DNA from 3 places in the Chromohalobacter sp. HP20-39 genome. Region 1 is predicted to be linked to each of the others. Evidence: predicted binding sites of a transcription regulator. Region 1 holds the regulator's gene; each other region holds the start of a gene.

Region 1 (2,268 bases):
ACGCGCCAGCGTCTCCAACAACACCTCGAGGGGAATGGGTTCGCCTCGGTAGTGCAGCTCAAGGTCGTCCAGCGCTTGGTGAAAGCGCTCGGAAAAGGGATCGAGATAGCGCGCGAAGACCGCTTGGATGAGCGCCTTCTTGGACCCGAAATGGTAATTGACCGCCGCCAGGTTGACCTTGGCCTTGCTGGTAATGGTACGCAGCGAGGTCTCGGCGAACCCCCGCTCGGCGAACAGAACCTCGGCGGTATCGAGAATGCGCGTCACTGTATCTGTTTGAGCCATGGGGGCGCCCCGCGTGGAATAAACGAATGTTTTAAACAATTCGATTCTAAGTCTTGGCGTCGATAACGACAAATCTCCACGTTTGAAACGCCATCCCACTGGGCGAATGACTACGCTAATGGTTGCACCGCGCCAAAGACTGGATACAATCACATACTGTATGCTTGAACACGTCAGCGCCTGCCGGAGGCCCCATGTCTCGCTCGTTAACTTCGCGTCAGCAACACGTCTTTGATTTTATCGTCAAGACCATGAATGAGCTTGGCTATCCACCGACGCGCGCCGAAATTGCCCGAGCCCTGGGCTTTCGTTCACCGAACGCCGCCGAGGAACATCTCCGAGCACTCGACCGCAAGGGGGTCATCCGCATGATCCCCGGCACCTCACGCGGCATCCGCCTCACCGCGGAAGACGACACCGCCTTGACCAACGGCGACGGCCTGCCGGTCGTCGGTGAGGTCGCTGCCGGTAGCCCGATCCTTGCCGCAGCGCACATCGACCGACACTGCCCTCTCGCGCCGGACTACTTCACACCCCGCGCCGATTATCTACTACGTGTTCGCGGGCTCTCGATGAAAAATGCCGGCATTCTCGATGGCGACCTGCTCGCCGTGCATCGCACTCAGCAGATCCGCGACGGCCAGATCGTCGTCGCCCGCCTGGAAGACGATGTCACCGTCAAGCGCTTCAAGCGTCAAGGTCACCATGTCTGGCTGCTCGCCGAAAACGAAGATTTTGCCCCCATCGAGGTCGACCTACGCCATCAGGATCTCGAGATCGAAGGCCTCGGCGTCGGCGTGATTCGTGGCGGTGGCGGTAACGGCCTGCACTGAGCCGGCAACCCCGCTTACCATGCGCAAGATCCTCCACGCCGATTGCGACTGCTTCTATGCCGCCGTGGAAATGCGCGACGATCCGGCGTTACGCGACGTGCCTCTGGCAATCGGCGGCAGCCCCGAGACGCGCGGCGTTGTCGCCACCTGCAATTATCCCGCGCGCACCTACGGCATCCATTCGGCGATGCCCATGGCGCGTGCCATGCGCCTGTGTCCGCACTTGACGCGACTTTCACCGGACTTCGACAAATACCGTGCCGTGTCGGCGCGCATCCAGGCACTGTTCCACGAGCTGACATCACTGGTGGAGCCCTTGTCCCTCGACGAGGCGTATCTGGATGTCAGCGAGGTCACATGCTTCCAGGGAAGCGCGACCTGGATGGCCAGATGGCTCAAGCAGGAAGCGCTGGCGCGGACGGGTATCGTCATCTCGGTGGGGGCGGCGCCCAGCAAGTTTCTCGCCAAGCTGGCCAGCGACTGGGATAAACCGGATGGACTCCGGGTGATCGCACCCGATGAAGTCGAATCCTTTCTCCTCGCCTTGCCCGTCAAGCGGCTGCACGGTGTTGGTCCGGCGACGGCGGCCAAGCTCGAGGCATTGGACATCGTCACCTGCCGCGACCTGCGCGAATGGTCGCTCGAGTCGCTGGTGGAACGCTTCGGAAAGTTCGGGCATCGACTGTTTGAACTGGCGCGTGGCATCGATGAGCGTCCGATACAGATCGAGCGTGAACGTAAGTCCGTGAGCGTGGAGACGACCTATCACCGCGACCTGCCCGACCTGGCCAGCTGCCATGACGCACTCGCGCCGCTCGTTGAGCGCTTGATGGCGCGTCTAACGCGGCACGGCACGCCGGCCATTCAAAAACTGTTCGTCAAGGTTCGCTTCGATGATTTCAGCAGCACGACCCTGGAGGCTGCGGGTCGCGAGGCGCTGGCAGTGCGCTTTCAGGCCTTACTCGACGGGGCGTGGGCCCGCGGCGAGCGCCCCGTGCGCCTGCTGGGGGTCGGCGTGCGACTGACCCCCGAGGCGCAGCGGCGGCAGTTGACACTCTTCGACTGATACCGCTCAAGCGAAGACGACCGTCTTGTTGCCATGGATCAGGACACGGTCCTGCAGATGCCAACGTAATCCCCGCGCCAGCAC
Region 2 (2,268 bases), on a different contig from region 1:
AGGGACCCATCACCGATCCACGGATCGAGGTGGTGTCGCGTGAGTTGATCGGGCGTGTCGTGCTCTCGGCGTTGAGCGCCCTGGTGGCGCCGCCGCTGGCGATTCTACCCTGGCTCGAACCGGGGTTGGGCGAAGGTGCTGGACCTGGTTGCCGCCAGGTGCTCGAGAAATCCCGGGCCAAACACGCGGGATGACCGTCGTGACATGACTTCTGCTAAGCTGTCGAGCGGCTACCCGGTCTGTTCAGGGCGGTCTTTCCAGCGCGCAGACTCTACCTGCGGAGAAGCATCTTTATGAGCAGTAATCAGGCCCCGGTGGGGGGCGACCTTATGACGTTGAGCGAACGTCTTCAGCGCGTCTGCCTGCGGCGTGATGTCAGCGTGACGGCGGCGGAGTCCTGTACCGGTGGCGGCGTGGCCAGTGCGATTACCGACATCGCCGGTAGCTCTGCATATTTCGAGACCGGATACGTGACCTATTCCAACGCCGCCAAGACCCGCTTGCTGGGCGTGTCGGAAGCAATTCTCGACACCCACGGCGCGGTGAGTCGCGAGACGGTCGAGGCGATGGTGGCAGGTGCTTGTCGGGACAGCGGCGCCACGTTGGGAGTGGCGATCAGTGGGGTCGCAGGCCCCGGCGGTGGTAGCCCCGACAAGCCCGTAGGCACGGTATGGTTCGCCTGGGGCGACGCGCAAGTACAAGAGAGTGAGTGCCATCATCTGCCGGGTACGCGTGACGCAGTACGTGGAAAGGCAGTGCGCATGGCGCTGATCGGCCTGATCGACAGGCTTGAGAAGGCGATATCGCCAGCGTGATATCGGATAGTAAACAGAGGTAGGCGGCGAGGAATTTTTTCGTCATACTACTGTCTAGTCATACAGTATTTTACGGTTGGCGCCGACATGCGTTTGCGCCACCGTGCGAGCTTCGACGTCCTTCGATAGGAGACCTTCATGGCACAGGACGATAACCGTTCCAAGGCGCTCAACGCTGCGCTTTCCCAGATCGAGCGCCAGTTCGGCAAGGGCGCCGTGATGCGTCTTGGTGATACGCCGCGCGTGGCGCTGCCCGCGATATCCACCGGATCGTTGGGGCTGGATATTGCGCTTGGTGTGGGCGGCTTGCCACTGGGCCGCGTGGTCGAGATCTTTGGCCCTGAGTCCTCGGGCAAGACCACGATGACGCTGTCGGTGATCGCTCAGGCACAAAAGCAAGGCAAGACCTGCGCCTTCGTCGATGCCGAGCACGCGCTGGACCCCAGCTACGCCGAAAAGCTGGGCATCAATCTCGACGATTTGTTGGTCTCGCAGCCGGATACCGGCGAGCAGGCACTGGAAATTTGCGACATGCTGGTACGCTCCGGCGGCGTCGACGTCATCGTCGTCGATTCGGTCGCTGCCCTCACGCCGCGTGCCGAGATCGAGGGTGAAATGGGCGACGCCCATGTCGGCCTGCAGGCGCGCTTGATGTCCCAGGCGCTGCGCAAGATCACCGGCAACATCAAGAACGCCAATTGCATGGTGATGTTCGTCAACCAGATCCGCATGAAAATCGGCGTGATGTTCGGTAGTCCCGAGACCACCACCGGCGGCAACGCGTTGAAATTCTATTCCAGTGTGCGCCTCGATATCCGCCGTACCGGCTCGGTGAAGCAGGGTGACGAGGTGACCGGCAATGAAACCCGCGTCAAGGTGGTCAAGAACAAAGTGGCGCCCCCGTTCCGCCAGGCCGAGTTCCAGATCCTCTATGGCAAGGGTATCTACCATGCCGGCGAGGTCATCGATCTAGGGGTGCAGCAGGGCTTGGTCGACAAGGCAGGTGCCTGGTACAGCTACCAAGGCAGCAAGATCGGTCAAGGCAAGGCCAATGCCGCTCAGTTCCTCGAGGACAATCCGGCGATCATGGATGAGGTCGAAGGCGAGATTCGCGCACGCTTGCTGTCCACGCCCAAGGCGGAGGACGACAAGCCGGCGGAAGGCGCGAGCGAAGATAAGGCCGCGGCGACCCAGGACGACGATAGCCTTCTGTAACCATGGATAAGCAAGAGACGACACCTCGCGACGATGCCATCCGCCTGTTGGCACGTCGCGATTACTCGCGGGCTGAGCTGGTGTCGCGGCTGACGTCACGAGGGCATGAACGTGCCGACATCGCGTTGGCGCTGGATGGTCTGGCCGAGGAAGGCTTGCAGTCCGACGCGCGCTTCGCCGAGCAGTTCGTGCGCTCGCGTGTGTTTCGTGGGCAAGGGGAAATGAAGATTCGCGCCGA
Region 3 (2,268 bases), on a different contig from region 1:
GGCCAGGCGTGCGTTGAGTCGCTCGCCCACGCCCCACACCTCGCGGGGCGACAACCGAGCCAGGTGGGCTGCCAATTCGGGCGCGTTGGCGCTTTGCCAAACACACACCTGAGGGCGCGTCGACTGCGCCTTGGCCTGGCGATTGGCGAGCTTGGCCAGGGTACGCGTCGGGGCGATACCGATGGATACCGGCAGCCCTACTTCTCGCGCCACGCTACGCACCAGGCGCGCGCCCAGAGCGTGCCAGTCCTCCTGCAAGCCGCGTAGATCGAGGAAGCACTCGTCGATGGAATAAGGCTCCAGCGTGGGTACCTGGTGCGCCAGGACCTGTTGCACGCGTGCCGAGAGGTCGCCATAAAGCGTGTAGTTGGAGGATTTCAGCACTACGCGACGCCGCAGTGTCGGGTCGATCTTGTGGGTGGGGATGCCCATGGGAATATCGAGCGCCTTGAACTCCTCGGAGCGTGCGATGACACAGCCGTCGTTGTTGGACAGCACGCCCACCGGAACGCCCTCCAGACGCGGTTCGAAAAGACGCTCGCAGGCAGCATAGAAGTTGTTGCAGTCGATCAGCGCGAACATGACGGCTCGGCCGGTTGCTCGCCCTCGGCGGGCAAGGCGTGAATGGTATAGCAGATGACCCCCCACAAGCGGTCGTCATTGGCCTCGAAGGGTAGTGTCGCCAGGCCGGGGCGTGACGGCGCGAGGTAAAGCTGCGCCTCACGACGTTCGAGGCGCAACACGCTCAGTTCGCCATCGATGGCAGCGACCAGCCAATGCCCGGGGCGTGGTGAAATGGCGCGGTCAATCACCAGCAAGTCACCGTGGTGCAGGCCGGCGTGGCGATGGTCATCGCCTTCCAGGCGCATGAAGAACGTCGAGGCCGGGCGGCGCACCAGATGGTGATGTAGATCCAGCGGTGCTTCTCGGTAGTCGTCTGCCGGAGACGGAAAGCCGCTGGCGCCGCGTGGCAGGGTGTCGCTCGATGCTGGCGCCGAGGTGGACGCGGCGAGAGCGATAGGCGTCATGGACATGGCGGAACCTCGAAAACGAAATGACGAATACTGTAAAAATAAACAGTATTTTGCCTCGAGGCAAGTCGATCTATCTCATCGCATGGGCGGGTAAGGTAGAATGGGCGCACGTATTTTCGAGGAAGTCGTATGGACCGCCTGCAGGCGATGCACATCTTTCGTGCCGTGGTCGAGGCCGGCAGTTTCGCGGGCGGTGCGCGCAAGCTGGAACTCTCCAATGCCATGGTCAGCAAGCAGATCGCCAAGCTGGAGGCCAGCCTGGGAGTGCGGTTGTTAACGCGCACCACGCGGCGTTTGCAACTAACCGCCGAAGGCGAACGCTATCTCAATGGGGCGAGTCGCTTGCTCGATGAGTTGCAGGAACTGGAGACCGGGCTCGGCGAGCAGCGTGGCGAGGTGCGCGGCCGGCTACGGCTCTCCGCGCCGCTGGATTTCGGCGTGCGTGCGCTGATACCCGCCTTGCAGGCGTTCGAGCACCGTCATCCAGCGGTGATGCTCGATGTCGTGCTCGAGGACCGCCGTGTTGACCCGGTGGCCGAGGATTTCGACCTGGTAGTGCGTATCGGCGAGCTGGAAGACTCCAGTCTGATCGCGCGACCGCTGATGGACATGCCGCGCCACGTTTATGCCGCGCCGGAGTATCTGGCGCGGCACGGAACGCCCACGCATCCCGCCGAGTTGCGCGGGCATCGTTGTCTGCACTATAGCTTGGCGCGCGAAGGCCACTATTGGCACTTCCAGGTCGACGGAGCGCCGTATCGGGTGCGTATTCGCCCGGTCATGGCCTGTAATAACGGACGCGCCCTGACCGAGGCGGCGATACGCGGCATGGGGCTGGTCTACAAGCCGGCGTTCCTGGGGGAGCCGGAAGTCGAGGCCGGGCGGCTGGTCCGCGTGCTGGACGAGTTCAGCGTGGCGCCGATCAGTGTCCATCTGTTGTATGCCGAGCGTGAATTCATCCCCGCGCGCCTGAGGGCCTTGGTGGATATGCTGTTGGCGCACTTCGCGGAGACCCGTGCATGACGGCGCCGATTCTGATCTTCGATTCAGGCGTCGGCGGGCTCTCGGTGGTGGGCACCTTGCGCACGCGTTTGCCCGGCGCACCGCTGGCGTATGTGTGTGACAACGCTGCGTTGCCGTACGGCACCAAGCCCGATGCCTGGCTGGTCGCGCGGATCGTCGCGGTGTGTCGCGCGGCGGTGGAGGCGAGTGGTGCGCGCGCCCTGGTGGTGGC

Evidence for each region. Region 1 encodes LexA, which represses DNA repair genes until DNA is damaged. Its sites were predicted from a motif close to TACTGTNTANNTANACAGTA; they were not measured.
Region 2: recA (recombinase RecA) is a predicted target of LexA. The motif match lies at 864-883, and genes of this name have one in related genera.
Region 3: RVY79_RS15425 (LexA family protein) is a predicted target of LexA. The motif match lies at 1,063-1,082, and genes of this name have one in related genera.

Annotation. Positions count from the first base shown of each region.
Region 1 is NZ_JAWHTP010000003.1:369,573-371,840, reverse strand. It holds gene RVY79_RS08400 (TetR/AcrR family transcriptional regulator) at 1-285, opposite strand, end outside; gene lexA (transcriptional repressor LexA) at 480-1,118, shown strand; gene dinB (DNA polymerase IV) at 1,138-2,184, shown strand; gene purU (formyltetrahydrofolate deformylase) at 2,191-2,268, opposite strand, start outside.
Region 2 is NZ_JAWHTP010000005.1:10,873-13,140, forward strand. It holds gene RVY79_RS11550 (AsmA family protein) at 1-194, shown strand, start outside; gene RVY79_RS11555 (CinA family protein) at 294-815, shown strand; gene recA (recombinase RecA) at 954-2,030, shown strand; gene RVY79_RS11565 (regulatory protein RecX) at 2,033-2,268, shown strand, end outside.
Region 3 is NZ_JAWHTP010000010.1:83,410-85,677, forward strand. It holds gene RVY79_RS15420 (Y-family DNA polymerase) at 1-582, opposite strand, end outside; gene RVY79_RS15425 (LexA family protein) at 570-1,034, opposite strand; gene RVY79_RS15430 (LysR family transcriptional regulator) at 1,164-2,057, shown strand; gene murI (glutamate racemase) at 2,054-2,268, shown strand, end outside.